Regions from separate parts of the Mesorhizobium sp. WSM4904 genome, predicted to be linked through region 2. Evidence: riboswitches for the same ligand, from Rfam matches in the RefSeq annotation. Region 2 holds a riboswitch; each other region holds the start of a gene.
What was found. Region 2 has a riboswitch for thiamine pyrophosphate ahead of thiC (phosphomethylpyrimidine synthase ThiC). Riboswitches for the same ligand answer to the same signal wherever they lie in the genome.

Region 1: it holds a riboswitch for thiamine pyrophosphate, as region 2 does, so the genes downstream of both, thiB (thiamine ABC transporter substrate binding subunit) here and thiC (phosphomethylpyrimidine synthase ThiC) in region 2, are expected to answer to the same signal.
Region 3: it holds a riboswitch for thiamine pyrophosphate, as region 2 does, so the genes downstream of both, thiC (phosphomethylpyrimidine synthase ThiC) here and thiC (phosphomethylpyrimidine synthase ThiC) in region 2, are expected to answer to the same signal.

Annotation. Positions count from the first base shown of each region.
Region 1 is NZ_CP121354.1:1,708,371-1,717,892, reverse strand. Features, by position in the region: gene QAZ47_RS08055 (caspase family protein) at 1-2,067, shown strand, start outside; gene QAZ47_RS08050 (M48 family metalloprotease) at 2,134-3,603, opposite strand; gene thiQ (thiamine ABC transporter ATP-binding protein) at 3,757-4,542, opposite strand; gene thiP (thiamine/thiamine pyrophosphate ABC transporter permease) at 4,539-6,161, opposite strand; gene thiB (thiamine ABC transporter substrate binding subunit) at 6,402-7,412, opposite strand; TPP riboswitch at 7,456-7,570, opposite strand; gene QAZ47_RS08030 (thiamine diphosphokinase) at 7,705-8,349, shown strand; gene QAZ47_RS08025 (ABC-F family ATP-binding cassette domain-containing protein) at 8,351-9,522, shown strand, end outside.
Region 2 is NZ_CP121354.1:1,217,215-1,226,736, forward strand. Features, by position in the region: gene QAZ47_RS05740 (hydroxymethylpyrimidine/phosphomethylpyrimidine kinase) at 1-124, opposite strand, end outside; gene QAZ47_RS05745 (thiamine phosphate synthase) at 115-720, opposite strand; gene QAZ47_RS05750 (thiazole synthase) at 717-1,490, opposite strand; gene thiS (sulfur carrier protein ThiS) at 1,492-1,689, opposite strand; gene thiO (glycine oxidase ThiO) at 1,658-2,659, opposite strand; gene thiC (phosphomethylpyrimidine synthase ThiC) at 2,656-4,491, opposite strand; TPP riboswitch at 4,595-4,711, opposite strand; gene QAZ47_RS05770 (hypothetical protein) at 5,029-5,292, opposite strand; gene QAZ47_RS05775 (metallophosphoesterase) at 5,784-7,121, shown strand; gene QAZ47_RS05780 (hypothetical protein) at 7,124-9,190, shown strand; gene QAZ47_RS05785 (hypothetical protein) at 9,187-9,522, shown strand, end outside.
Region 3 is NZ_CP121354.1:3,664,591-3,674,112, forward strand. Features, by position in the region: gene QAZ47_RS17425 (UbiA family prenyltransferase) at 1-838, shown strand, start outside; gene QAZ47_RS17430 (FAD-binding oxidoreductase) at 835-2,193, shown strand; gene QAZ47_RS17435 (EamA family transporter) at 2,319-2,753, shown strand; gene QAZ47_RS17440 (NAD(P)-dependent oxidoreductase) at 2,750-3,757, shown strand; gene QAZ47_RS17445 (aspartate aminotransferase family protein) at 3,780-5,249, shown strand; gene QAZ47_RS17450 (hypothetical protein) at 5,258-6,490, shown strand; partial or broken gene QAZ47_RS17455 (FkbM family methyltransferase) at 6,487-7,242, shown strand; TPP riboswitch at 7,335-7,451, shown strand; gene thiC (phosphomethylpyrimidine synthase ThiC) at 7,556-9,400, shown strand; gene thiO (glycine oxidase ThiO) at 9,434-9,522, shown strand, end outside.

The DNA of each region.
Region 1 (9,522 bases), 490 kb from region 2:
TTCCTTGCAGCCTTGATCCTCGTGGGCTTCACGACGCTCGAGGCTCATGCCGATCGCAGGGTTGCCCTTGTGATCGGCAATTCCGAATATCGCACTATTCCGGCCCTCAAGAATCCGGACACGGACGCCGAGAATGTCTCCAAGACATTGCGGCTGGCTGGCTTCAATGTGTTCGTTGCCAAGGATCTCACCAAGCTTCAGTTCGAGGAGAAGTTCCGCAACTATCTCGCCGCGGTTGACGGCGCGGATTTGGCGGTCGTCTATTATTCCGGCCACGGCTTTCAGATCGGCGGCGAGAATTTTCTCATACCCGTAGATGCCTCGCTGAAGGATGCGGCCGACATCGAAGTCCAGGCGATCAAGCTCGACGACGTGCTGCAGCAACTGCGCTCGAAGTCGAAGATCCAGGTAATCATCCTCGATGCCTGCCGCAACAATCCGTTCCCGCGCAAGGATTACTGGCTGCGCGACCAATTGATCGTCTCCGGTGATACCGGCCTTGCGCAGGTGAAAAGCTCGCTGAACACGCTGATTGCCTTCGCCACCGAGCCGGGCGCCGTCGCCTATGACGGCACTGGTGCCCTCAGCCCATTCTCGTCCGCCTTCTCCCGCCGCGCGCTGGCGCCCAACCAGGAGATACGCACGGTCATGGCGGCCGTTCGCCGGGACGTCGTGAAAGCGACCAATGGCAAGCAGGTTCCGTGGGAGAATTCCTCGCTGGTCGACGAGGTGGTGCTGATGCGCCACGATGAGCCCGAGGGTCAGCAGGTCATGGTCGAGCAGCCGCAGCCGGCGTCGGAGCGCGGGCTCCATATCACCGGTGCCGCCGAAGCCATCGACAACCACGGCGTCAGCATCCCGGTCGGTGTCGGCCCGGTGCCTCTGAAGCTGGATTTCCCAACCAAGGACCCGGCGGTCAGCCTGAAGCTCGCAAGCTATCCGGCAACGGGCACGCTGTCGCTGCCGGACCGGACCTTGTCTCCCGAATCAAGCCTGATGGCCGATGATATCGACCATTTGCGCTACGAGCCCCAGATCGGCTCGGCGGCTCCCGTCGAGGTCGGCTTTCAGATCAGTGCTGGCAAGGCGTCCAAGCGGGCGACGATGAAGCTGTCGCCAAGTGTCGACCCCTGCGATCAGGCGGCGGGCGCGCCGCTCGACCTGCAAGGCGTCGCCCCCGGCCGGCAGCCGAATGAGATCGGCGGCGGGGCCGTCGAAGCCTGCGAGACAGCGGTGAAGACCTATCCCGGTGTCACCCGTTTCCGCTACGAACTCGGGCGGGCGCTGCTGGCGTCCGGCAAGGTCGACGAGGCCAGGAAAGCCATCCAGGAGGCTGCCGACAAAGGGCATGTCCGGGCCGTTTTCGAGCTCGGCGACATCGCGGCGTCCGGAACAGGGACCGCCGTCGATCCGACGAAGGCCAGCAGCCTCTATTCGCAAGCGTCAGACAAGGGCGACCCCTACGCCATGGCCGCGTGGGGACGCGCCCTGTTCAACGGTATCGGTGTCCAGCCCGATACCGGCAAGGGATTGGACCTGCTGCTCAAGGCGGCGGCTATGGGGCACATCAACGCCATGAACGATCTCGCGGTGATCTTCCAGGAAGGCCGCAACGGGGTGCCCGCCGATCCGGCCCGCGCCTTGGCTTTCCTCAAAGCCGGCATCGATCGGCAAGGCGTGTATTCCATGAGCATTCTCGGTCTTCCCGCCCGCAGCGCCTTGCCGGTCGCGGTGTGCAAGCCCAAGGTCGTGCGAAAAATAGTCACGAAGATAAAGCTGGTCCCCACACCGACGCCAACGACGCCGCCGGAGGTCTTCGAGACACCGCTCAAGCCAATACAGAACGACACCGGGCCGGCGCCCTGGCGCGGCAGTAGCGGCGATCATCCCGAGCCCAAAGGCGGCGGCAGTGGCAGCTCTGAAGGCAGCACCACTGAGGGCAGCACTGGCACTACCGACACAGGCTCCGCCGACACAGACACCACCGGCCCCACCGACACGGGCAGCACCGGCAGCGTCTCTGATACCGGCAGCACCGTCGGTTCCGACAGCACTGGGTTGTTCTGACGGATGCAGCAACAACGGCGTGCGCGGGCAACCGAATAGACAGACCGAGCCGTTTCCTGGCGGAAGCTATTTGTCGGTGACGATCTTGACCTTGTCGCCGGCCGACACCGTCGCGCCCGGCGACATCGCGTTCAGCACGCGGAACAGGTCGAGCTTGCGGTCGACGCCGACCATTTGCGCCGCGAGCGTGCCCATGTTCTGGCCCGGCTGCACGGTGACCACCCGGATATGCAGCGGCTTCAGCGCCGCCTTCTCGGCCGCGCTCAGCGTGCGGAAGGAACCGCTGACCGAACGTGCGACCGGCTCCAGCGCGGCGCTGGCCGAGGGTGCTGCGGTCAGCAGCCGGTAGACCTGCCCGCCGGCGCGGATCACCGCGATATCGAACTGCCATCCTTGCGCGCTGGCATGCGCCATCGCCGCTTCGTTGCCGTTGACCGTCTCCTGGCGCACGCTGGCGTCGTCCAGCCCGGCGACCCAGCCGCTGCGGATGTAATCCGTCAGCGACACCGATTTGTCGATCGCCACGCCATCGAAGCGGATGGCGATGTCGCCGGGTCCGGTCGCGGTGACGGCGGCCGCCGAATTGTCGATGACGAAACCGTCCGGCACCGCGAACGACACGCCGAGGCCGGGATGCATGAAGGTCTGGCCGCGCACGTAGCCCTCTTCCGGCGTGTCGCCGTAGAGCAGGCCGTCTATGCCGGCGAGGAAGGCATCGCGATCGCGCGTGCCGACGCCGGGCGGGCCGAAGTTGCGGGCAAGGCGCTGCGCCAGCTCGATGCGCTGCGGCGTGTTGGGGTGCGTGGCCAAGAAGTCGAGGCTGGCATCGGTGGCGCCGCTGACCGAGCGGAAATCGGTATAGGCCGACATCGACTGCAGGAAGCGGCCGGCCGCATACGGATCGTAGCCCGCCTCGCCGATCGACTTGATGCCGATGGCGTCGGCCTGCAGTTCCTGGTTGCGCGAGAACTGCGCCAGCCTCAGCTTGCCGCGGATGAGTGCTGCCTTGGCGGTCGGGCTGTCGCCGAGCACATCGGAAACGACCTTGGTCGCCAGCCCTTCCTCGGCCTCGAGCTGCTGCCGCTGCAACCCGTGATTCGCGGTGACGTGGCCCATCTCATGCGCGATGACGGCGGCAAGCTCGGAGGAGTCGTTGGCCAGAGCCAGCAGTCCGCGCGTCACGTAGAGGTAGCCGCCGGGCAGCGCGAAAGCGTTGACGTTGGGCGAATTGAGGATGGTGATGCGATAGGTCTGGGTCGGGTTGGCCGACACCACGGTCAGGTTGCCGACGACCTTGGCCACCATGCGCTCGAGCTTCGGATCGGAATATTCGCCGCCATAGGTGGCGAGAATCCGCGGATGCTGCGCCTTCGCCATGTCGGCGAGCTTGGCGTTGGCGACGACGTTGTCGACCGTGATCGGCTTGTCCGAGGGCTGGAAGCCGGATTCCTGGACGTCGGGCGGCGTGAACATCTGGCAGCTCGCCAGCGCCACGGCAAAGCCCGCCAACGCAAAGAATCGCGTCAGCGGCTTCATCCATACTTTCTCCGCGCCGGTCGTCAGATCGGCTTCCTTTCGAAATCTTTCGGCAAATCACGGCCCACCCGGACCAGCATGGCCGGACCTAGCCACACTCCCCCGGACAAGGCAAGCAAACGCCGGATCACCCGTTGCCGGTTTGGGCGTAAATTATGTCCGCTTCCGGGCAATATGTTGTGATACGGCAACGCTGCCGCCTTGATCGCCGATATAGCGCCGGAAGGCGTCCGGACCAGAGCGGTCGAAGAAATCCGCGGCCGGCCCGGTCGCGGCGATCATGCCTTCGTCCAGAAACGCCATGTTCTCGCCGATGCGGCGGGCATCTTCCGGCTGGTGCGTGACGAAAAGCACGGTCATCTGCCGCTCGGCGTGGATGCCGGCCACGAGATCGAGCATGTCGTCGCGCAGCGCCGGACCGAGCGAAGCGAAAGGCTCGTCGAGCAGAAGCACCGGACGATCGCGTAGGAGCACCCTTGCCAGTGCGACGCGCTGCCGCTCGCCGCCGGAAAGCTCGCGCGGCAGCCGCTTCTCCTTGCCGGCAAGGCCAACCCGCGCCAGCGCCTCCGCGACCGCGTGGCGGTCGGCGGCAGTGAGCTTGAGCGACGGCGAGCGGCCGAGCCCGACATTGCCCTCGACCGAAAGATGGGCAAACAGATTGTTTTCCTGGAACACCATCGATACCGGTCGCGCCGAAGGCGGCGCATCGTCGACATCGATCCCGCCGATCAGCACCTTGCCGGCGCCGGGCAGCTCGAAGCCGGCGACCAGATTGAGCAGCGTCGACTTGCCTGAACCGCTCGGCCCCATGATGGCGGTGATCTTGCCGGCGGCGAATTCGGCATCGAAGCGGAACGAAGCCTCGCCATAGCTGAACGAAACATCGTCCAGCGTGACGGCCAGTGCCGTCTCCGTCGCTATGCCATTGCTCGTCGTCATGCCTTTGCTTCCCGCCCGAGCCAGTCGGCGGCGACAACCAGCATCAGGCAAACGAGGCCGAGCAGCAAGGCAAGCCCCGCGGCGTCGGCGGTCCGGTAGCTGCCCATGCGCGCGAGCAGGAGATAGGGCAAGGTCTGCACCGAATCGCTGCCGAACAGCGCGATCACGCCGAGATCGCCAAGCGACAGCGCCATGGCGAAGGCGAAGCCGGTGGCCAAAGGCCGCCGGAGCGACGGCCAGTCGACCAGGCGCAGCCGGTTCCAGCCGTAAATGCCGAGCGCCAGGCAGAGCCGCTCGTGACGCTCGCTCGCCGCGTCATAGGCCGGGCGAACGGCGCGGATGGCGAAGGGCATCGCCATCACCGCGTTGACGGCGACGACCATGACGGGCGCGACGGCGAAGACATCCGTGACGCCGCGCAAGGCCAGGAACCAGCCGGCGCCGACCACGATCGGCGGCACGACGAGCACGAAACCGGCGCCGGTATCGGTGGCATGTTCGAGCAGCGACATGGCGCCGCCCGCGCGCCGCCGCAAGGCCAGCGCACGCCGGGCCGCGATGAGCGAGAGCGACAGCGCCACCGAAAGCAGCGCCGAGAGGAAAGAGAGCGCGGCGCTGGTGAGCGTCGCACGGCGCACGGCCTCCTCGCCGGCCAGCCGTCCGAGATCGGCCTCCAGGCCGGCCAGCACGGTCGCCGCCATCGGCCCGGCGACGAACAGCAAGGTAAGTGCGATCAGACCGGCGTTCACCATCGTTTCAGCCTTGCCCGCCGAAAGATAGCGGCGTGGCGCCACCGGCAGATTGGCGTCGCCGACCGTATTGGCGCCAAGCCGCATCAGTGCCGTGACCACTACGAAGGTCAGACCGATCTGCAGCAGCGTCAGAACCACGGCCCTAGCCGGATCGAAATCGAAACGCAGCGCCTGGTAGATCGCGACCTCCAGCGTCGTGGCGGCGGGCCCGCCGCCCAGCGTCAGCACGATGGTGAAGGAGGTGATGCAGAGCATGAACACCAGTCCGGCGACGCCCGGCAGTGCGGCGCGCAGCGCCGGCCATTCGATCAGCCGCAACGCCGGCCAGGCCCCCATGCCGAGCTGGCTCGCCAGCCGCCACTGGTCGGCGGGCACCGTGCCGAGCGCCTCCAGGAACAGACGCGTGGCCAGAGGCAAATTGAAGAAGACATGCGCGATCAGAATGCCGGACAGGCCGTAGATGCCGGGCCACTCGCCGCCGCCAAGGCTGCCGAGAGCGCCGGCAAAATAGCCGGCATGGCCGTAGAGTGCCAACACGCCGAGCGCGGCAACGATGGCCGGCAGCGCCAGCGGCACGGCGAAGAGCTGCAGGATCAGCCGACGGCCGGGAAACTCCGGGTGCCGGGACAGGGCACGCGCCACCAGCAGCGCCGGCGCGACCGACAGCAATGTCGAAAGCAACGCCTGCCAAAGCGTGAAGCGGGCGACACGGAGGAGATAGCCGTCAAAGGCGACGAGAGCGCCGGACGGGTCGCGCGCGCCTTCGAGGATGAGCCCGACGAAGGCGCCGCCGATGAGCATGGCGATTGCCGCAAGGGCGATGATGCCGGCGGTGACGCGGGAGTCAGGGCGCGGCGAAGATTGCACGCTGCACCATTGGGATTCGAGCTAACGAACGCCGTGTTCCTTCGCGCCCCCCTCTGTCCTGCCGGACATCTCCCCCACAAGGGGGGAGATCAGCAGCGTCGGCGCCCTGCTCATTCCTGCAACGTTGCCAATTGGCGAAATCGCCGATGACAGCCAATCTCCCCCCAAGTGGGGGAGATGTCCGGCAGGACAGAGGGGGGCGCCGTAGAGCGATCATCTTCGATAGATAGCCAAAGCCGCCTACTTGCTCATCGCCGCCAGCCATTCGTCCACCCAGGCCTTGCGGTTTGCCGCGACCTCTTCCGGGCTGAACAGCAGGGTCTTGGTCGGCTTCACCAGTTTGTCGAAGGCCGGGTTGAGCGGCTTGTCGGTCTTGCCGGCCGGGAACATCCAGTTGGTCTCCGGGATGACGTCCTGGAATTTCGGTCCGGTCATGAAGGCGATGAACTTTTCCGCCAGCGGGTTCTTCGCGCCGGTCGTCGTGACGCCGGCGACCTCGATCTGCAGATACTCGCCCTCCTCGAAGGACGCGGCCTGGTAGCGTTCGGTGTTCTCCGCCACCATGTGGTAGGCTGGCGAGGTGGTGTAGGACAGCACCATCGGCGCCTCACCCTTGGTGAACAGGCCGTAGGCCTCGCTCCAGCCCGGCGTCACCGTGAGCACCTTGGATTTGAGCTTGGCCCAGGCCTCCGGTGCCTTGTCGCCATAGACCGACTTCACCCAGAGCAGCAGGCCGAGGCCCGGCGTCGAGGTGCGCGGATCCTGGATGACGATCTTGTCGGCGGCACCACCCTCGACCAGCTCCTTCAGGCTTTTCGGCGGGGTCTTCAGCTTCTCGGTGTCGTAGACGACGGCGAAATAGCCGTAGTCGAAGGGCACGAACGTGTCGTCCTTCCAGCCTCCGGGCACATTCAAATCTGCAACGGCGCCATGCGGCGCGAAAAGGCCGCTTGCCTTGGCGTCCGCGGTCAGGTTGGTGTCGAGGCCGAGCACGACGTCAGCCTTGGTGCCGGCGCCCTCCAGCTTGACGCGGTTGAGCAGCGCCACGCCGTCGGCGACCGAGACGAATTCGAGATCGCAGCCGCATTCGGCCTCGAATTCCTTCTTCACCGCGGGTCCCGGACCCCAGTCGGCGGTGAAGCTTTCATAGGTATAGACGGTGAGCTTGTCCTTCGCCTCGGCAGGCCCGGCGGCTGCCAAAAGCGAAACGAGGCCTGTTGCGAGGATAAGCTGGGACAATAGTGAGCGCATCGGCGCCTCCTTCGTTCGCGTGACAAGGAATTGAGGCGTCGGATGGTCCGAAACGTCTAATCCCTCCGCCGGTACAAACCGGATCAGGTTCGGCGGGTTGGCATTGTCGCCTCTCAGCCGGTTCGCGAAGTCAGCGTCCGGCACCCCGTTAGAGCGCTTCGAGACATAGGCCCGGCCGATGCGGCGCGCAAGCGGAAGTTTGCCGGGCATCCGATGACTTCGGAACGCAGCGCTATCCGTTTGGATGCGCCTGGCTTCCGTTTCGCGGGCGGGGCTGGTAAGGGCGACGCCCATGGGAACATTCACCATCCTGCTTGGCGGCGAGCTCGTCCGCACGCCTCGGCTCGATCGCCAGATCGAAGGCTCCCGCGTCATCGCCGCCGACGCCGGCATCGGTCATGCCCGCATGCTGGGCCTCGTACCGGAGCTATGGGTCGGCGACTTCGATTCGGTGCCGCCGAACCTGCCGGAGGATCTCGCCGCCGTGCCGCGCAAGATCTTTCCGGCCGAAAAGGACATGACCGACGGCGAGCTCGCCATCGCCGAGGCGCTCGCGCGCGGCGCCACCAGCCTGGTGCTGGCCGGCGCCTTCGGCGGCAAGCGCGCCGACCATGCCTTCCTGCATCAGGCGCTTGGGCATCGGCTGGCCGAGGCGGGCACGACGGTACTGCTGACCAGCGGCGCGCAGGAGGGCGTCCCCATCCTGCCGGGCAAAGCCGCCTTCGATTACGCCGACGGAACGCTGTTCTCGGTGCTCGGCTTCTCCGAACTCGCCGGCCTGACGGTCTCCGGCGCCAAATGGCCGCTCGACCGTGTCGAGGTGGCGTTTGGTTCCTCGCTCACTATATCGAACGAGGTCAAGGGCCGGCTCGAGATCGCGCTCGAGAGTGGCCGGGCGCTGCTGCTCGCCCACCCCTATCCTCTTGCCGAAAGCTGACATGGCTCCGCCTCTTCTCAATCTCGACGGCATAAAATTGACCTTTGGCGGCACGCCGCTGCTCGACGGCGCGTCGCTGAGCGCTTCCGCCGGCGAGAAGATCGCGCTTGTCGGCCGCAACGGTTCGGGCAAGTCGACGCTGCTCAAGATCGCCGCCGGGCTGGTCGAGCCGCAGGACGGCGAGGTGTTCCGCCAGCCATCGGCGACGGTCCGCTATTTGCCGCAGATGCCCGATATGGATGGCTTCGCCAGCGTGCGCGCCTATGTCGAGGCTGGTCTCGGGCCGGCCGACGACCCGCATCGCGCCACCTATTTGATGGACCATCTCGGCCTCACCGGCGAGGAACGGCCGAGCGACCTTTCCGGCGGCGAAGCGCGCCGGGCCGCGCTTGCCCGCGTCATGGCGCCCGAACCCGACATCCTGCTGCTCGACGAGCCGACCAACCACCTCGACCTGTCGGTCATCGAATGGCTGGAAGAGGAGCTTGCCCGCACCTCTTCGGCCGTGATCCTGATCTCGCACGATCGCCGCTTTCTCGAGCGCGTCTCGCGCGCCACGGTCTGGCTCGACCGCGGCCAGACCCGGCGGCTGGACAAAGGCTTCGCGCATTTCGAGGAATGGCGCGACCAGGTGCTGGAAGAGGAGGAGCGCGAGCAGCACAAGCTCGGCCGCCAGATCGTGCGCGAGGAGCACTGGCTGCGCTATGGCGTGACCGCCAGGCGCAAGCGCAATATGCGCCGCCTCGGCGAGCTGCAGGCCATGCGCCAGCGCTTTCGCAGCCATCGCGGCGCCGAGGGCACGGCGACCATGGTGGCGAGCGACGCCGCCGAATCCGGCAAGCTGGTGATCGAGGCCAAGGGGATCGACAAGAGCTTTGGCGACTTGACCGTGGTCAAGGGGTTCTCGACCCGCATCCAGCGCGGCGATCGTGTCGGCCTGGTCGGACCGAACGGCGCCGGCAAGACGACTCTTCTGAAAATGCTGACCGGCGAGCTGACGCCGGACGATGGCTCGGTGCGGCGCGGCGTCAATCTGGAGATCGCGACGCTCGACCAGAAGCGCGAGGCCGTCGACCCGCAGGAGACGCTGGCGCACTACCTGACCGACGGACGCGGCGAGAACCTTGTGGTCAACGGCGAGCAGCGCCACGTCGTCTCCTACATGAAGGATTT
Region 2 (9,522 bases):
TGACGGCGAGACAGGTGCGCACGCCAACGGCAGAGATCGTCTCGATGTCGCGTGCTATTCCAGCACCCCCGCTGGAATCTGATCCGCCAACGACAAGCACATGCGGTTCTCGTCTCATCGCCATCGGTCCGTCTTTTCGATCCATTCTCGCGTGCGCGCTTCGGGGTCGAAGCTCAACGTGATGTCCGTGACCACTGCGGCGCTGTTGGCGCCGGCCTCAAAGACGCCGTCGAGGCGGTCGGGGTTGAGGCCGCCGATGGCGACCAATGGGATCGGCGCCACCCGCCGCTTCCACTCGCTGATCCGCTCTAGCCCTTGCGGTGCCCACTTCATTTTCTTCAAAGTGGTGGGATAGATCGGACCGAGCGCGACATAGTCGGGCTCGGCAAACATGGCCGTTTCCAGCTCGACATGATCATGCGTGCTCAATCCGAGCCTGACGCCCGCTGCCCGTATCCTCGAGAGGTCGGCCGTTTGCAAATCCTCCTGGCCCAGATGCACGAAATCGCAGCCTTCCTCGATTGCCAGGCGCCAATAATCATTGATGATGAGCTGGCTTTTGTGTTGGACACACCAGGCCTTCGACTTGCGGATCTCCGCGCGCAGCCCGGTTTCATCCATGGTTTTGATGCGAAGCTGAATCAGCTTGACGCCGAGCGGCGCCAACCTTTCGATCCAGGCGGCGCTGTCGACGATCAGGTAGAAGGGATCGAGCTTCATGAAAAAACGGCCCTGCCGACCATCGGTGTCGATGGCACGGCGACGTCGCGCGGTTCGAGCATTCCCGAACTGAACGCCTCACGACCGGCGTCGACCGCCTTACCGAAAGCACGCGCCATGCCGACCGGATCTGCCGCCTTGGCGACCGCTGTGTTCAGGAGCACGGCGTCAAAGCCGAGTTCCATGACGGTGGCCGCGTGCGACGGCCGTCCGAGCCCCGCATCCACAATCAGCGGGACGCCAGGGAAATATCCGCGCATCGAGCGCAGCGCCGTCATGTTGACCGGTCCCAAGGCGGAACCGATCGGTGCGCACCACGGCATCAGGACCTTGCAGCCCGCTTCCAGCAGCCGCTCGGCGACAACGAGATCGTCGGTGGTATAGGGGAATACCGCAAAGCCGTCCTCGCACAGGATGCGGGCGGCTTCAACCAGACCGAACACATCCGGCTGTAGCGTGTCGTGATTGCCGATCACTTCGAGCTTGATCCAGTTGGTGCCGAAGACCTCGCGCGCCATTTTCGCGGTGGTGACGGCTTCCTTGACGGAGAGGCAGCCGGCGGTATTGGGCAGGGTTCTGGCGCCCAGCGAGCGGATCAACGACCAGAATTGTTCGCCGGCCCTACCGCCCGCCATCTCACGCCGCAACGAGACGGTCACCACCGACGTGCCCGATGCCTTGACTGCATCGGCAAGGATGGCCGGCGAAGGATACTGAGCCGTGCCGAGAAGCAGGCGCGACGAAAGCTCGGTTCCATAAAGCTCCAACATGCTAGCCGCCCTGCATGGGCGAGAGGATTTCGATCCGGTCGCCGTCGCTCAACTGGAACTCCGCGCGGTTGGCTTTGTGCACGAGGTCGCTGTTGACGGCGGTGGCGAGCCAATCGCCCTCATAGTCGAGCGCGGCAAGCAACTCGGCCAGCGTGGTGGCGGCAATCTCACGCGCCTCGCCGTTGACCATCAGTTTCATGAGCATGCTCCTTGGTTCTGTCTTGACTGAAAACCAGGTCGGCAGCCTGGCGCGCCATGGCGGGGGCGAGGAGAAAACCGTGACGATAAAGACCGTTGATCGCGATGATCTCACCGTCTGTTTCGACGCGTGGCAAATTGTCGGGAAATGCCGGACGGACACCCACACCGGTTTCAACGATCTCGGCCTCACCAAAGGCCGGATGGAGGGCATGGGCGGCGCCCAGCAGCTCCATCATGGAACGCGCCGTCACCGGTCCGGCGCTCTGGCTTTCAATCATCGTCGCTCCGATCATGAAACGGTGATCGGTGCGCGGCACGGCATAAAGCGGAAAGCGTGGATGAAGCAAACGGACCGGCCGCGACAGCGAGACATCAGGCGTGCGAAGGATCAGCATTTCGCCGCGAACACCGCGCAGCCTGTCATCGGCCGCTGCCATTCCCATGCAGTCTATCTGACGGGCGAATCCCGAAACAGGCCGGGCGTCGCAGCCGAAGTGGAATTTGACACCCATGGTCGCAAGCTTGTCATGAAGTGCCGCCATCGCCGGGCGTGGGTCGAGGTGAGCCTCGTCGGGGAAGAGCAATCCACGCCGGAAGCGGCCGGCGAGGTCGGGTTCCAGGAGCGCAATTTCGTTTTCATCGACGCGCCGATGCCCTGACGTGCGACTGGCGAACCGGTCAAGCTCACCGGCATCACGCGGCGCGGCCACGACCAATGTCCCGGCCCGTGTCACCTGACCCGACAGCACCGCATCCCACCAGTCGGCAGCATCGCGTCCGAGATCCAGCACCGGCTGCTCCGCGCTTTCGCGCTCGCACCATGGCGCCAGCATGCCGCCGGCGAACCACGACGCGTTGCCACCAAGGCCATGCCGCATCTCGGCGACGGTGACCGTCGCGCCGCGGGCGGCGAGTTCGAAAGCGACGGTGAGGCCGGCAACGCCGGCCCCTTTGACGAGCACCCTCATGATGGTTTGGGAGCCTCTGGCACGACCGGTACGCCAGTCTCGTCCGCCTGCATGTAGAGATCGCCGCCCTCCCGGTATTTTGCCGCCATTGCCGCCATGCCTTCCTTCTGGGCCTCGGCACGGATGTCGTGGGAAATGCGCATGGAGCAGAATTTCGGCCCGCACATCGAACAAAAATGTGCCAGCTTGTGCGCCTCCTTGGGCAAGGTCTGGTCGTGGAAGGACCGTGCGGTTTCGGGGTCGAGCGACAGGTTGAACTGGTCCTCCCAGCGGAACTCGAAGCGCGCGCGCGAAAGGGCATCATCCCTGGTTTTCGCTGCCGGATGGCCCTTCGCCAGATCGGCTGCATGGGCGGCTATCTTGTAGGTGATCACGCCAATCTTGACGTCGTTGCGGTCGGGAAGGCCGAGATGCTCTTTCGGCGTGACGTAGCAAAGCATTGCGGTGCCGAACCAGCCTATCATGGCGGCACCTATCCCTGAGGTGATGTGGTCATAGCCCGGCGCGATGTCGGTCGTCAGCGGCCCCAACGTGTAGAACGGCGCCTCACCGCACACTGCGAGCTGCTTGTCCATGTTCTGCTTGATCTTGTGCATGGGGACATGGCCCGGGCCTTCGATCATCACCTGGCAGTCCTTTGCCCAGGCAATCTTGGTGAGTTCTCCAAGTGTTTCCAGTTCGGCGAATTGCGCCGCGTCGTTCGCATCGGCGATTGAACCGGGACGAAGGCCGTCGCCGAGCGAGAAGGAGACGTCATAGGCTCTGGCGATGTCGCAGATCTCCTCGAAATGCTCGTAGAGGAAGCTCTCCCGGTGATGGTGCAGGCACCATTTGGCCATGATCGAGCCGCCGCGCGAGACGATGCCCGTGACCCGGTCGACGGTCAGCGGGATGTAGTGCAGCCGCACGCCGGCGTGGATGGTGAAATAGTCGACGCCTTGCTCGGCCTGCTCGATCAGCGTGTCGCGGTAGACCTCCCAGTTCAGATCCTCGGCGATGCCGTTGACCTTTTCCAGCGCCTGATAGAGCGGCACCGTACCGATCGGCACCGGCGCATTGCGCACGATCCAGTCGCGGATGTTGTGGATGTTGCGGCCGGTCGACAGGTCCATCACCGTGTCCGCGCCCCAGCGGATAGCCCAGACCATTTTTTCGACCTCTTCGGCCATCGACGATGTGACAGCCGAGTTACCGATGTTGGCGTTGATCTTGACCAGAAAATTGCGACCGATGATCATCGGCTCGCTCTCGGGATGATTGATGTTGGCGGGAATGATTGCGCGCCCGCGCGCCACCTCGTCGCGCACGAATTCGGGTGTGACGAAATCTGGGATCGCCGCGCCGAAGGCTTCGCCGTCGCGTTGCAGCTTGCCGCGCATCACCTCGCGGCCGAGATTCTCGCGGATGGCTACGAACTCCATTTCTGGCGTGATGATGCCGGCGCGCGCATAGGCAAGTTGGGTCACCGCCTTGCCCTGCTTGGCCTTGAGCGGCCGATTGCGTATCGGAAATTCCGGTGTCAGGCGCTCGCCGGTGGCGAATCCATTGTCTTCCGGCCGGACGTGGCGGCCGTCATAGGCTTCGACATCGCCACGCGCCGTGACCCATTCGTGGCGAAGCCGGGCAAGGCCTTTTTCGATGCTGGTTTCGACTGATGGATCGGTGTAGGGGCCGGACGGATCGTAGACGGTGACGGGCGGTTCGCCGGCCGTCGGATGGACGGAAATCTCGCGCATCGGCACCCTGATCTGCGGGTAGAGGACGCCGGGCTTGTGGATTTTCCGCGAGGCGGGCAGTGGTCCCGTCGATACGGCGGGGGTGAGGGCATTCATCGTGAGGCTCCTTTGCTCATGCATTGGAGACCCAGTTCTGTGCCGGAAGGATGAAAAGACGCTTCTGTAGACCTGCTGCAACAGGACCTCGGGCGTAAACTCCCGCAAAGCGCTTGCACCGTCCCTACGCCAGTATGAACTGGATCAGGTTCAACGGGTCACTGCGCCGCGAAAGCCAGCAGTATCTCAGCCCCTTGCCGGGACTCCCCTGGTGAATGCCTTAGGTTGAACGGGCTGACGCTATCTTGTCAAGCGCATTCGGGCGCCTTCGGCCGGTGGCGACGACCGGCGGCCAGCCGGGCGGAGAGCTCGCGCATGCATCGGGGACAAGTCACGCCCCGTAGACCGGGGCTGAATGGCCAAAGCCTCATTCGCTTCGTGAAGGATGGAGAAACTGTATTGGCCATGTGCGCGTATCGACCAAGTAGCTCAGGCGGTCACGGATGTGGTTATTCTGGTCGAAGGTGACGAACGGCCTTGGGGGTCACCTCCTTTAGGATTCAGAGGTTGGAAGACGGCTTCTCGCGATCACGGCCATCAGGAAATACCTGTCTTCGGCTCAACCTCGACATGGCGTCCGATCGACCGCAGATATACAGCTATCTCGTTCATGAGATGATCGCGTTCGCCGTAGATTTCAGCAATCCTACGCAGCTGTGGCTCGACGGCCCTCCGTTGCGCTGGCGTGAAATCAGCATCGCCAAAGACGTATCCCAAGTTGCCAATCGCGCAAATTTTGCAGCCGGCGTCCACAACTGCTTGTACGAATGCCGGAATGTCTTTTTCTTGCATGGTCTTCATGTCGAACCTCTCGTGAATGGCGTGCTTGCGCCCCAATCTGCCTTTTCAGCGTGTCCTCTGGGCGGCGCAAGCCCTGAGCGTGACTGTGCACGGGCAACCTCGACTATCCCATCTGCCACGCTCTTTAGAATCGGTGGGGTCTGGTGATCGCAGGCTGGGCCACTCAAAAGCCTGCAAGAAGAAAGTCATGGCGACCATTGCTCAAGATCGCAAGGGTGCGTGCAAGACCTTCCGTTGGCAGTCATGCACGCTCGCTCAGAGATAGTCCGGCCGCGGAAATTCTCCCTTATTCGTAAGAAAGCTCATTGAGCAACTGGGCATTGAGCAACTGGGTCTCACGTCACGGGTCTCGTGTGCTTCACAGCCGAAAAATAGCCGCCGTGGCAATTCTCGAAAAGTGCAGGCTACCTCGTTAAGGACACTGCGGATGATCGTTCGCGCTTGGCAAAAGCGAACGGATTAGTCTATGGCTCTCGGCAGGGGGGCGAGTTATGCGGCGGGTGCGAATCCTTCAAGTAGGCGATATTCACTATCCGGACTGGCATCCTTCCTCTAGCAACATCGATGCCAAGGATAGCAAGTTCGCTCCGAAAATAACGCAGAAGCTACGCGCGTCTTCGCTGCGTGCCGTCTTGACGAAACTTCGGCGGCTGACGACTTCGAAGCCCTTGGATTCGATCGCCTTCATGGGGGATTTCACGAGCCGTGGCGACAAGACCTTCATTGCTTCGGCATTCCAGCATTTCACGTTGCTCTGCCGCGCACAGGGACGCAGTTCAAAGGCGCTTCCGTTGATATTCGTACCGGGAAATCACGATGTGAACCGTGATGACGCGCGCGAACTTGGACCGACTGAGAAATTCAGCGAAATGGCGAGTTTAGCCGCCCGCTTGGGTTGGCAGACCGTTCCCGTGGACCAACCCGTGCACTTCAGACTTCCGACAGGATCCGCAGGCGCAAACTTCATCCTCGTCAACACAGCGATAGGCAGTTGGGAGCTTCAAAACCTTCCCGCGTTCCTTCGTGATCGTCTCGAGGCACTCAGTCCTTCTACAGAGCCTCTAGATCTCGGCTCGCCGGACATCTCGGGACATTCGCCCGCGACACCTCCCAGCGATCCAGACAAGGAGGCGTCCGACGACGAGTATTACGGTCAGATGGACACGCCATACATCTCGCGTGAGATGCTTGCAGGCCTACAGGAATTGCTCCAGCAGCCCGACATGCGTTACGGCATCATAATCGGCCATCACAATCTGCTGCCACAAAAGACTCCGCGCATTACGCCATACGCGGAGATGCTCAACAGCGGATTTGTCAGAACTCAGCTGCTGCAGGGCAACAAGCCTATCGTCTACCTGCATGGACACATACATGCTGATCCGGTCGAGATCGTCAACGATCCAAGGTTTCCGGACGGCAAATTGATCTGCATCTCAGCACCAGAGATACAGTCAGGTTTCAATGAGCTCGTCTTCTTCACGACCGATCAGGGAGAGCTCGTCGGCATCCGACTTATACCCTACCGCACCAATGTCGCCGACGGGACGGTCATGGAAGGCGAACATTGCTTTATTTCGACCATGTCCAACGGCAAGGCCTTTCTGAACAACGACACGTTTGACCTGCTGCGCCGACTGCGCGACCATGCCACCAGGCGCGGGAATGGGTTACTCTTCTGGGACGAGATCACTGAGATTGCTGCCTCCGCCGAGCTCGGGCTAGATCTGGAAGACTCTCTTCTGATGCTCCAAGCGGCGCGCTTCATCGAGATAGACGGCCTCACCAAGGCAAACTCGGCTTGGCGCATTAAGGTAAGGGACGAATAGCGATGGAGAATCCGTTCGGCCCCAACAGGATCGAGTACGAAAGCCGCCCGATACTGTGGTTCAGTCAGAAGTCGGCGTTGATTTCTGCCGCCGCCAAGCCGGTCTTCGTCGCAGGGACGAGAGGCAGCGGCAAGACCAGCATTCTTCGCTCGCTTTCCACAGTCCATATTCTTGAAGACAAAAGTCTCTCGGACCAAGTCGGCAAGCTCGCTTGGTATGGCGTCTTCTTCCAGCTCAATGAGACATTCTCGCCCCTAATCGACAACGCCGTTCTGAACCTCATTCCGGAGCGGATACGCTTCGACACGGCCGCCGTGATCCCGCGGCAATTCGTAATCTTCTCTCACTATCTGGAGCTGAAGATAGTCGAACGCCTGCTCGAGAGCATCGGCCAGCTCAGACGCGACGGCCACTTGAAATACCGGGCCTCCGAAGATAGGGACGTCGCCCTGGCACTGCATCGCGAAGTGCTGCACTTCATACCCCAACCTGCCCGTCTCGACTTCTTCAGCATCGATGAGCTGCGGGGTGGGATAACCCGGTACGTCGACGAATGCTTCAACGCGTTCTTCTTTGCCGCCGATGCCGGAGCGACCGGCTTCAGAGCAACAGACCCTGGCGCGATCATTAACAAGGTCGCGACCGCGATCACTCCACTTTTAAATGGCCCATCTTTCGCCGGTGACAGGGCGCCCTTCTTCAAGATACTGATTGACGACTGTGAAGCACTGACACCGCTCCAACAGCAGTTCCTGAACACCTTGGTGAGAAAGACGCGCGGCAACGTGAAATGGGTCCTCGCCTACATCGGCGGCCTCTACGACACGATCCGGACGATCATACCCGGCCAGTCGCTCTCGAATGCTGACCGGGACGTCGAGAATCTTGATTCAGTCGATCCGAGGGAGTTCGCCACGCTGTGCGAGAACGTGTCGTCGCTTCGGCTGTACTATGCGCTTCCTGACCATCTGCGGAGTGATCTCGAGCGCAACGATGCGCTCAGCGCGTTTTCGCTCAAAAACCGGCTGGGGCGGCTTTCCGTCAATGACATCATCGAGCGGGTTATCATATCGGGTCATTCCGAGGGCAGAGAAGAGCTTGTGGCACTTGCTGATGCAGCACGTGAATTCCTCTCCGTGAATTTGAGGACGGCGGATCAGCAGCAATTCCTTCTTGATCGAAAAGCGCGCCCTTATGCCGAAGGGCTGGCGCTCGCGCTCATGAACCCGGAAATTAAGCGCCGGCCCATGAGCAAGGCGGATGCTTCAAATCTGAAGAGGTCGATCGCCCGGAAACAGGGATGGGCTTTTCTGAAAGCGTGCCAGATGCTGCGTCTGCATGACTACCCGTACGTAGGGCACCAGATCATCACATCATTGAGCGACGTCTGTATACGCGATTTCCTTGATATAATGGGAGAGATCTTCCGCCGCAGTGTTCCGAGTTCCAGTGATCCACGAAAACTGGTGGAATTCATCAACTCGGATTTACAGATTCATCTCGAACAGCAGAGACAGGCTGTGAACGCCGCCTCTCAACGGAAGCTTGATGGACTTCAGGCGCTTTCACATCCGTACGAAGAAGAGAGCGTGCGCATGGTGCGGGCGTTGGGTTACCTGACCGCTCGCCTCCAGACAGAGTTTGCCGAAGAAAATGCTCTAGGAACGACAGAGAGAGGCATTTTCAGGGTTGATCTAAAGGAAATGCGCTCGCTGGTGAACCGACTGGAGCAACCCAGCGGAAAACTGGACGAGGTCCTGCGTCGGGCGGAAAGGGATGGGTTTATCCGGGAGGTCTCCGCCGCCGGCAACTTTGAGGTGGACCGCGCCGACCCCGCATCGAAGGAGATGATGATCAGATTGCATCGGCGATTTGCACCTTACTTCGGGTTCTCCTATCGCGGCCCGTACGAAATCAACACAATCCCTGCGGCGCGGATGGTCGACCTGCTTTTTACCAGGCATCGGCTCCCAGAAGACTGGGCCGACTCGGTGTTTAAGGAGCTCGTCGCGCGGCCCGCACTCAAGACCGAATTCCAGCACTCGCTTTTCGAGAGCGATCTCGAATGACCGCTTCAACTGTCGAGTATCGAGTCTTCGGCCATCTGGCCGTCACCGAGAAGGCGAGAGATGCAGGTACCTGCGAAACGATGGAGGCAGATATCGCGATCGTCGCGCTTGGATGGGAAACGCGTTTCGCCGCGTTCGAAAACCATCTTGACCTGAAGGTCGGCAAGATCGTGGTTCTGGACTTTGCTCTGAAGGAAGCGAACGTCCCAGCCGTCGAAGAAAACCGGCGAAAGCTCATCGCTATGGGTACCCGATGGGGCGTCGAAGTGACTGTGATCACCCTCGAGCCTTCCATCGAGTATCAGAAGAACATCAATCTCCTCGATCACCTG
Region 3 (9,522 bases), 2.4 Mb from region 2:
GAAGAATTCACTGATCGCGGTGCCGATGGTGCTGTCGCACGAGTATTTCAACATCGGCATGATCTGGCAGTGCCTCCTGGCCTTCGTTTCGTTCAGCGCCGTGGCCTCCGCCATCTACATCGTCAACGACTTCTTCGACCTCGCGCTCGACCGTAAGCATCCGACCAAGCGCAACCGCCCGTTCGCCAGCGGTGTTCTGTCGATCCCGTTCGGCCTCGGCGCCGTCTTTGTGCTGCTCGCGATCGGCATCGCCACCGGCTGCCTGCTGCCGATCGAGTTCCTCGGCGCGCTCGGCGGCTATATGGTCGTCACCACGGCCTATTCGCTGTCTTTCAAGCGCATGCTGTTGATCGACGTGCTGACGCTCGCCGGCCTCTACACCATTCGCGTGCTGGCGGGAGCGGCGGCTACGGGCGTCGATGTCTCCTTCTGGCTGCTCGCCTTCTCGATCTTCTTCTTCCTGTCGCTGGCGCTGGTGAAGCGTTTCGTCGAATTGCGCACGACCGCCATCCCGGTCGGCGAGCGCATCGCCGGCCGCGGCTACCGCACCGAGGACCAGGAGATCGTCGCCCAGGCGGGCATGGCCTCGGCCTTCTCCTCGGCGCTGGTGCTGGCGCTCTACATGGACAGTGTCGCGGTGCGGGAGCTTTATCCGCACCCGTGGGTAATGTGGCCCTTGGCGCCGATCGTGCTTTATCTCACCATGCGCGTCTGGATCCTCGCGCGCCGCGACGAGATGCATGACGACCCGGTCGTCTTCATCATCCGCGACTGGCGTAGCCAGATCGTGGTGGCCATCGGCGCCGTGCTTCTGATCGCAGGAGGCTGGGGCTGGTGAGCGCCGGCGGCGAATATTTCGGCAGCTTCGGGCTGGCGACGCCGCCGGCGCGCCGGGCGATCCCGGCGGAAGAAGCCATCGCGCTGTTGAAAAGCGGCACGGCCAAGCCGGGCTCGCTTCTCGGCTACGGCAATGGCCGCTCCTATGGCGACAGCTGCCAGAACGACGCCGGCATGGTAGTCGACATGCGGCCGCTCGGCCACATTCGCGGCTTCAACGCCGAGACCGGCGTGCTCGAGGCCGATGCCGGCGTGCTGCTTTGCGACATCATCGCCCATGCCGCGCCTTACGGCTTCTTTCCGGCCGTGGTTCCCGGCACGCAGTTCGTCACCCTTGGCGGCGCCATCGCCAATGATGTGCATGGCAAGAACCACCACCGGCGCGGCACGTTCGGCTGTCATGTCGAATCCTTGACCTTACTGCGGTCCGACGGCCGGACCTATCGCTGCTCCGAGACCGACAACGCCCATCTGTTCAGGGCGACGGTCGGCGGCATGGGGCTGACCGGACTGATCTTGTCGGCGTCGATCCGGCTGATGCGTGTGCCCTCGCTCGACATCGTCGAGAAAACGACGCGGTTCCGCGATCTCGCCGAATTCTTCGATCTTGCCGACGCCGCCGACCAGGCCAATGAATATGCCGTTGCCTGGATCGATCAGCTCGCCGGCGGCCACGGGCGAGGGCGCGGCCTGCTGTTCACCGGCAACCATGCCGAGCACGGCTCGCATGCCGCCATGCGCGCAGGCAGTCGGCTCTCGGTGCCCGTGCAGCCGCCCTTCAACGTGCTCAACCGGCCGTTCCTGGCTGCCTTCAACGCTGCCTATCGATGGAAGAAGGGTCGCACGCCGGCTGCGCGCCAGGCGGGTTACCAGGGCTTCTTCTTTCCGCTCGACGGTGTGCGCGACTGGAATCGGCTCTATGGCCCGCGCGGGCTTTTCCAGCACCAGTGCGTGGTGCCTGAGGCCATGGCGCGGCGCACCGTGCCGGCACTGCTTGAAGCGGCGCGGCATGCCGGGCAAGGCTCGTTCCTGACCGTGCTGAAGCGGTTTGGCGCCGTCGGTTCGCCGGCGCTGCTCTCGTTTCCGCGGCCGGGCTATACGCTGACGCTCGATTTCCCCAACAGGGGCGAAAGGACGCTGCGGCTGTTAGCCGAACTCGACCGCATCACGATCGAGGCCGGTGGCGCCGTCAACCCCTATAAGGATGCCCGCATGAGGCCCGAAACCTTCGCGGCGTCCTTCCCGGAATGGCAACGGCTGGAGGCGCTTCGCGACCCGGCCTTCCTGTCGGATTTCTGGGCGCGCACAGCGAAAAAACTGGAGGCTCGGCGAGAGGCCGTGGTGGCCGCAGAATAGGTCGAATTTGAGTAAATCTTGGTAAATGAAGCGTTCATATCCGGGTTTTTACTAAAAATATACATGTGATTTCACGAAATATTTGCAGGTTTGTAGTAGGACCGCCCAAGGGCGGGGTGGCAACAATGAAATACATCTTCTTCATTCTCTTCACGGTCATGACCAATGCCGCTGCTCAGCTCATGCTGAAGCAGGGCATGATGTCGATGGGGCCGATCTCTTTCGACAACATCAATCCGCTCGTCAAGCTGCTGCAGATCGTCTTCAGCCCCTGGGTCTTCCTCGGCCTCTGCACCTTCGTCATCTCGATGGCCTCGCATCTCTACGTGCTGTCGAAGGTCGAGCTCAGCTTCGCCTATCCGTTCCTCAGCCTCGCCTATGTCGCGGTCGCCGTCTTTGCCTATTTCGTCTTCCGCGAGGACCTCAATGGCTGGCGCATCGCCGGTATCGCCTGCATTTGCGTCGGAACGATTTTGATCGCTCAAAGTGGCCGCGGGCACGAGAACCAGACCGCTTCCATCACTTCCGACAAGATCGGCACAAACGAGATCCTTCGATGAGACATGTGATTTTCGGCGGCGACGGTTTCGTCGGCCGGCATCTTGCTCCCAAGCTTGCTGCGGACGGCGAGAACGTCGTCGTTGCCGACATCGTCAAGAGCGACCTGCCGCACTATCGTTCGGTGCGCTTCATCACTTGCGATGTGACCGATCCGGCTTCGGTCGCGGCAGTGGGCCTCAAGGCGGGCGACATGGTCTACAACCTGTCGGCCAAGATGCTGTCGCCGATCCAGGTGCGCGCCAATCGGCACGACTTCTTCTTCCCGGTGAATTTCCACGGCACAGAGCACATCATCCAGGCGATGGACAAGGCCGGCGCCTCGAAGCTGGTCCATTACACGACCGACATGATCTACGGCCATACCGTGGTGCTGCCGATGACCGAGGACCATCCGGTCGCGCCGCTCGGCGAATATGGCCTGTCGAAGCTGAAGACCGAGGAGCTCGCCGCCGAATGGCGCAGGCGCGGCATGTCGATCTCGCTGTTCAGGCCGCGCCTGATCATCGGACCCGGCCGTCTCGGCATCCTGGAGAAACTGTTCAAGCTGATCGACTGGAACCTGCCGGTGCCGATGATCGGCTCAGGCAGGAATCCCTATCAGTTCATCTCGGTGTTCGATTGCGCGGAAGCCGCGCACGCAGCCTGGAAGGCCGGCGTGCCGAACGAGGCTTACAATCTGGGCTCGCTCAATCCGCCGCCGGTCAGAAAACTGCTCGGCGACCTGATCAGGCATGCCGGCTCCAAGTCGATCCTGCTGCCGACGCCGGGCTGGGCGGTCAAGCGCACGCTCGACCTGCTCGATCTCATGAACATGCCGATCATGGATCCGGAGCAGTATCTGATCGCCGACGAGGAATGCGTGCTCGACGTGTCCAAGGCCGAGCGTCAGCTCGGCTGGGTGCCGCAATATCGCGACGAGGACATGCTGATCGCCGCCTACAGCGAATACCGCGCCAAGAAGGACGGCCACGCCGTCGCCACCGAACACGTACCTGCCGAATAAGGCGACGAAGGGGGATTTCGAGATGACCGTCATTGCCAAGCCGGAACCCGGCGTGCACGCGCTGCTCGAAGCGCCGGCGCTGCTGCCCGCCACCGTCGCCAAGCCCGAGCTGATCAGCGTCGAGCAGGCCAAGGCGATGGACGTCGCCCGCATCACGGACCTGTTCAAGGCCCACCTCAACCCGGGCCAGCTGCATTTCATGAAGCTGCTCGGCTTCCACAAGGTCAAGATCGAGCGCGCCGAAGGCATGTTCTACATCGACCAGAACGGCCGCAAGATCCTCGACTTCTTCGGCGGCTTCGGCTCGCTGGCCTTCGGCCACAACCATCCGCGCATCCTCGAGGCCCGCAAGAAGTTCCAGGAGGAGAAGCGCCAGGAGATCGCCATCGCCTTCATGTCGCAATATGCGGCGGCGCTCGCGCACAACATCGCCAAGTGCTCGCCCGGCGATCTCGACATGGTGTTCCTCGGCTCCTCCGGCTCGGAGGCCATGGAAGCGGCGGTGAAGCTTGCCGAACGCGCCGCAGGCCCGAAGCGGCCGAAGGTCGTCTATGCCGAGAACTCCTTCCACGGCAAGACCAAGGGCGTGCTGGCGATCACCGACGGCCAGCTCTACCGCGCCGAGTTCAAGGTGGCGGACAATGCCGTGCGCGTGCCCTTCGCCGATATCGCGGCGGTCGAACGCCTGTTCAAAAGCGATCCGGAGATCGGCGTCATCGTGCTGGAAACCATCCAGGGCGGCGGCGGCATCATCCAGGCGCCGGCCGACTACTGGCGAAAGCTGCGCGCGCTTTGCGACCAGCATGGCGTGCTGTGGGTGGCCGACGAGGTGCAGTGCGGTTACGGCCGTTCCGGCCGTTTCTACGCCTTCGAGCACTACGGCGTCGTGCCGGACGTGACGGCGCTGGCGAAATCGCTCGGCGGCGGCAAGGCCGCGGTCGGCGCCATGATCGCCAGGCGCGATGTCTACATGAAAGCCTATGGCACGCCGAAGACGGCAATGATCCACGCCATGGCGACCTTCGGCGGCATGGGCGAGGCCTGCATCACCGCGATCGAGGCGCTGAACGTGCTCTATGACGAAGGGCTGATCGACAATGCTGCGTCGACCGGCGACTACCTTTTGCAGCGGCTGCAGACGCTGAAGGCGAAATATCCGAAGATCATCAAAGGTGTGCGCGGCAAGGGTCTTATGATCGGGCTCGAGTTCCACGATTTCTCGCAGACCTTGCCGATGGTGCTGCGTCCTGTGGTGAGTGTGCTCGACGACAAGCTGAAGGGTTCGCTCTCGGGCTTCGTCGGCTCGCTCTTGCTGCGCGACTACGACGTGCTCGTCGCCTTCACCGAGTATAATCGCAACGTCATTCGGCTCGAGCCGCCGCTGATCTGCCAGCGCGAGCATGTCGACCGCTTCGTCGACGCCTTCGACAGCCTCCTGTCGCGCGGCATCGTGGCGATCGTGAAGGATTTCGTGAAAAGCCAGGTCCGCTGAGACAGACGATGCTGACCAGGCCACCCGTCGCTCCCGCCAATCCGCTCGACCGGCTGACCGGCGCCGGTCTTGCCTGGGGCGAGGGGACTTACGCGAGATGGGCAGCCCCGATCGGCGCGGCGACCTTCTCGCTCTACATCCTGCTGACCGCCGTGACGGCCTGGTTCATGCCCGACGTCAATTGGGACATGCTGCCTTATCTGGCGATCGCCGAGGAGGGCCGCTATCCCGATCCGCAGGCGCTGCATGATTATGCCTACAGCACGATCAAGGCCGGCGTGTCGGCCGGCGACTACAAGACGCTGACCGACGATGGCGGCGGCTTCCGCAACCACATGGCGGAGAATGCCGCCGACTTCCACTCGCTGCTCGGCATGTACCGGATCAAGTTCCTCTATGCCGAAATCCTGTCGAGCCTCAGCCATGTCGTGGCGCCGGTTAAAGCGATGCGTCTGGTGCAGGTCTTCTCGGTGCTCTTGTTCGGCGCCGTCACGCTCATTTGGCTGCGCGCGGAAGGCGCGCTGGCGCTGGCGCCGGTCGCCGGCGCCATCCTGATCATGGCCGATTTCGGCGATGCGGCGCGGGCCTCGACGCCTGACCTTCTCTGCTCGGCGCTGTTCCTCGGCGGGCTGTTTGCCTATGTCCGCAAACACGAGGCAGCGACGGCTATCCTGCTTTTCCTGGCGTTCATGGCACGGCCGGACAACATTGTGTTCCTCGCCATCTTCGCCGTGCTGCTCGTGGCATTCCGGCAGAAGGCGTGGGGGGCGCTGGCCGGTTTCGCCGCCTCCTTCATCGCCTATTTCGCCATCTCGCACTGGGCCCAGCATCCCGGCTGGTGGCCGCATCTGTGGTTCTCCAGCATCGAGCAGCACTACAATATGGACAGCTTCGAACCGCCATTCTCGGTGGCCGCCTATCTCAAGGCCTTCGCCGCCTCGGTGGTGCGCGCCATTACCGTAGACAGCTGGGTCGGGATCTCGGTGCTCGCGCTCGCGGGCTGGTATGGGCTCGACCGTACAGGCTTCCGGTTCGACCGCCGCGCCGGCATCCTGCTTGCGGCGCTCGTGCTCGGCGTGCTCGCCAAGTTCACGGTCTTCCCGATCCACGACACGCGCATCTATTTCCCCAATCTTCTGCCGCCCTTCCTGATGCTCGCCGCGCCACTGATGGCGCTGTGGACCTCGGCGAGGCAAGGCCGGCACCGCGAGGCGCAGCAAGTTGCCGGAGACAAGTCATGAGCTCGGCTTCCAACCTAGCGCGCGTTCTGCTGTCGCTCGGATTGCCGGCCGGGCTGCTCGACCGCGGACCCGCGCTGCACGGGACGAAGTTCCTGGCCAAGGCGGCGCTCAAGGCGCGGTTCGGCGGCGGACGACCGTTCCAGATGGTCAATGTCGGGGCTTGCGACGGCGCGCTGTTCGATGACGTGACGCCTTGGCTGCACCGTATCAAGGGTGCTCGGGCGATGCTGGTCGAGCCGATCCCCTACAACCAGAAGCGGCTGCGCGCCAACTATCCGGATACGAGCCGCTTCGTCATCGAGCCGGTGGCGGTGACCAGGACAAAGGGCACCATCACCGTCCACACTTTCGACGCAGCCGCGCTCGAGGCCGGCACGCTGCCGATCGAGTTCATCGGCTGCTCCTCGGTCACCGACACCAATCTGATGTCCGGCAAGAACGCCTGGGGCGAGGCGGACGCCAACTTCAACAAGTTCGCGCCGCATCTGAAAGACATCGAGGTGCTGTCGGAGACATTGCAGACGCTGCTCGACCGCAATCGCATCACCCATATCGACGCTTTCCTGGTCGATTGCGAAGGCGCCGACTGAATGGTGTTCGACCAGCTCGACCTCCAGCGCTATCGCCCCGGCATGATCAAGATCGAGGTCGGCGCGCTGCCGGCTGCCGAGATCGGCCAGGTCGTCATCAAGCTCAAGACCGCAGGCTATCAGGTCGGCTTCCAGGCCGAGGACATTTGGGCTTTCGCCTGAGTTTTCGCTACCGAGCTTCCATGCACGATGGCGTTGAGCCGCAATGCCGGCCAAACGCGCTTGACAAGATGGCGCTGGCCCGTTCAACCTAAGCCATTCACCAGGGGAGTCCCGGCAAGGGGCTGAGATACTGCTGGCTTTTGCGGCGCAGTGACCCGTTGAACCTGATCCAGTTCATACTGGCGTAGGGACGGTGCAAGCGCTTTGCGGGCGTTCATGCCCGAAGACCTGTCTCAGGCAGGCAGACCGAAGCGTCTTTTCATCCTTCCGGCACAGAACTGGGTCTCCAATGCAACGAGCAAAGGAGCCTCAAATGAATGCCCTGACCCCCACCGTATCGACTGGACCGCTGCCGGCGTCGCGGAAGATCCACAAATCCGGCGCCATCCACCCGCAGATCAGGGTGCCGATGCGCGAGATCGCCGTTCACCCGACTGCCGGTGAACCGCCGGTGACGGTCTACGATCCGTCAGGCCCCTATACCGACCCCGCAATCGAAACCGATATCGAGAGGGGGCTTGCCCGCCTTCGGCAAGACTGGATCGTGGCGCGTGGCGATGTCGAATCCTATGACGGCCGCCATGTCAGGCCGGAGGACAATGGATTTGCGACAGGAGAGCGCCTGACGCGGGAGTTTCCGATCCGCAACCGTCCGCTGCGGGCCAAGGCCGGCAAGGCGGTAACGCAGCTTGCCTATGCGCGCGCCGGGATCATCACGCCCGAAATGGAATTCGTTGCCATCCGCGAAAACCTCGGCCGCGAGATCAAGCGGAGCGGGCTGCAACGGGACGGCGAGGCGTTCGGCGCATCGATACCGGACTTCGTCACACCGGAATTCGTACGCGACGAGGTGGCGCGCGGCCGCGCGATCATCCCCGCCAACATCAACCATCCCGAGAGCGAGCCGATGATCATCGGCCGCAATTTCCTGGTGAAGATCAACGCCAATATCGGCAATTCCGCCGTCACCTCTTCGATGGCCGAAGAGGTCGAAAAGATGGTCTGGGCGATCCGCTGGGGTGCCGACACGGTCATGGACCTGTCGACCGGCCGCAACATCCACAACATCCGCGAATGGATCGTGCGCAACTCGCCGGTGCCGATCGGCACGGTGCCGCTCTACCAGGCGCTGGAGAAGGTGGGCGGTGTCGCCGAGGATCTGAGTTGGGAAGTCTATCGCGACACGCTGATCGAGCAGGCCGAGCAGGGCGTCGACTACTTCACCATTCATGCCGGCGTGCGGCTGCATTACATCCCGCTCACCGTCGGCCGGGTTACCGGCATCGTCAGCAGGGGCGGCTCGATCATGGCGAAATGGTGCCTGCACCATCACCGTGAAAGCTTCCTCTATGAGCATTTCGCGGAGATATGCGACATCGCCAGAGCCTATGACGTGTCTTTCTCGCTCGGCGACGGCCTTCGTCCCGGCTCGATCGCCGATGCCAATGACCAAGCCCAATTCGCCGAGCTGGAAACGCTTGGCGAATTGACGAAGATCGCCTGGGCAAAGGACTGCCAGGTGATGATCGAAGGCCCCGGCCATGTTCCCATGCACAAGATCAAGCAGAACATGGACAAGCAGCTCGCCGTCTGCGGCGAGGCGCCTTTCTACACCCTGGGACCGCTGACCACGGACATAGCGCCGGGCTATGACCACATCACGTCCGGCATCGGCGCCGCCATGATCGGCTGGTTCGGCACGGCCATGCTCTGCTACGTGACACCGAAGGAACATCTCGGCTTGCCGGATCGCAATGACGTCAAGACCGGCGTCATCACCTACAAGATCGCGGCGCACGCCGCCGACCTCGCCAAGGGGCATCCCGCGGCGAAGATCCGCGACGACGCGCTTTCGCGGGCACGGTTCGAATTCCGCTGGGAAGACCAGTTCAACCTGTCGCTCGATCCCGAAACCGCGCGCTCGATGCACGACGAGACCTTGCCCAAGGAAGCGCACAAGGTGGCGCATTTCTGCTCGATGTGCGGACCGAAATTCTGCTCCATGCGCATCTCCCACGACATTCGCGCCGAAGCGCAGAAGGAGGGGATGGCGGCGATGGCGCAGAAATACCGCGCGGGCGGTGATCTCTACATGCCGGTCGAAACGCCCGGGGCGGAAGAACAAGCTTTGGCGCAGGACGATCAGGGGACGGACTGAGCCGTGCGCCGTGTCCTTGTCAAAGGCGCCGGTGTGGCAGGCCTCACCGTCGCCCATGAATTGGCCGCGCGGGGTGCGTCGGTCACCATTGCCGAAATTCGCAGCCAGATAGGCGGCAATGC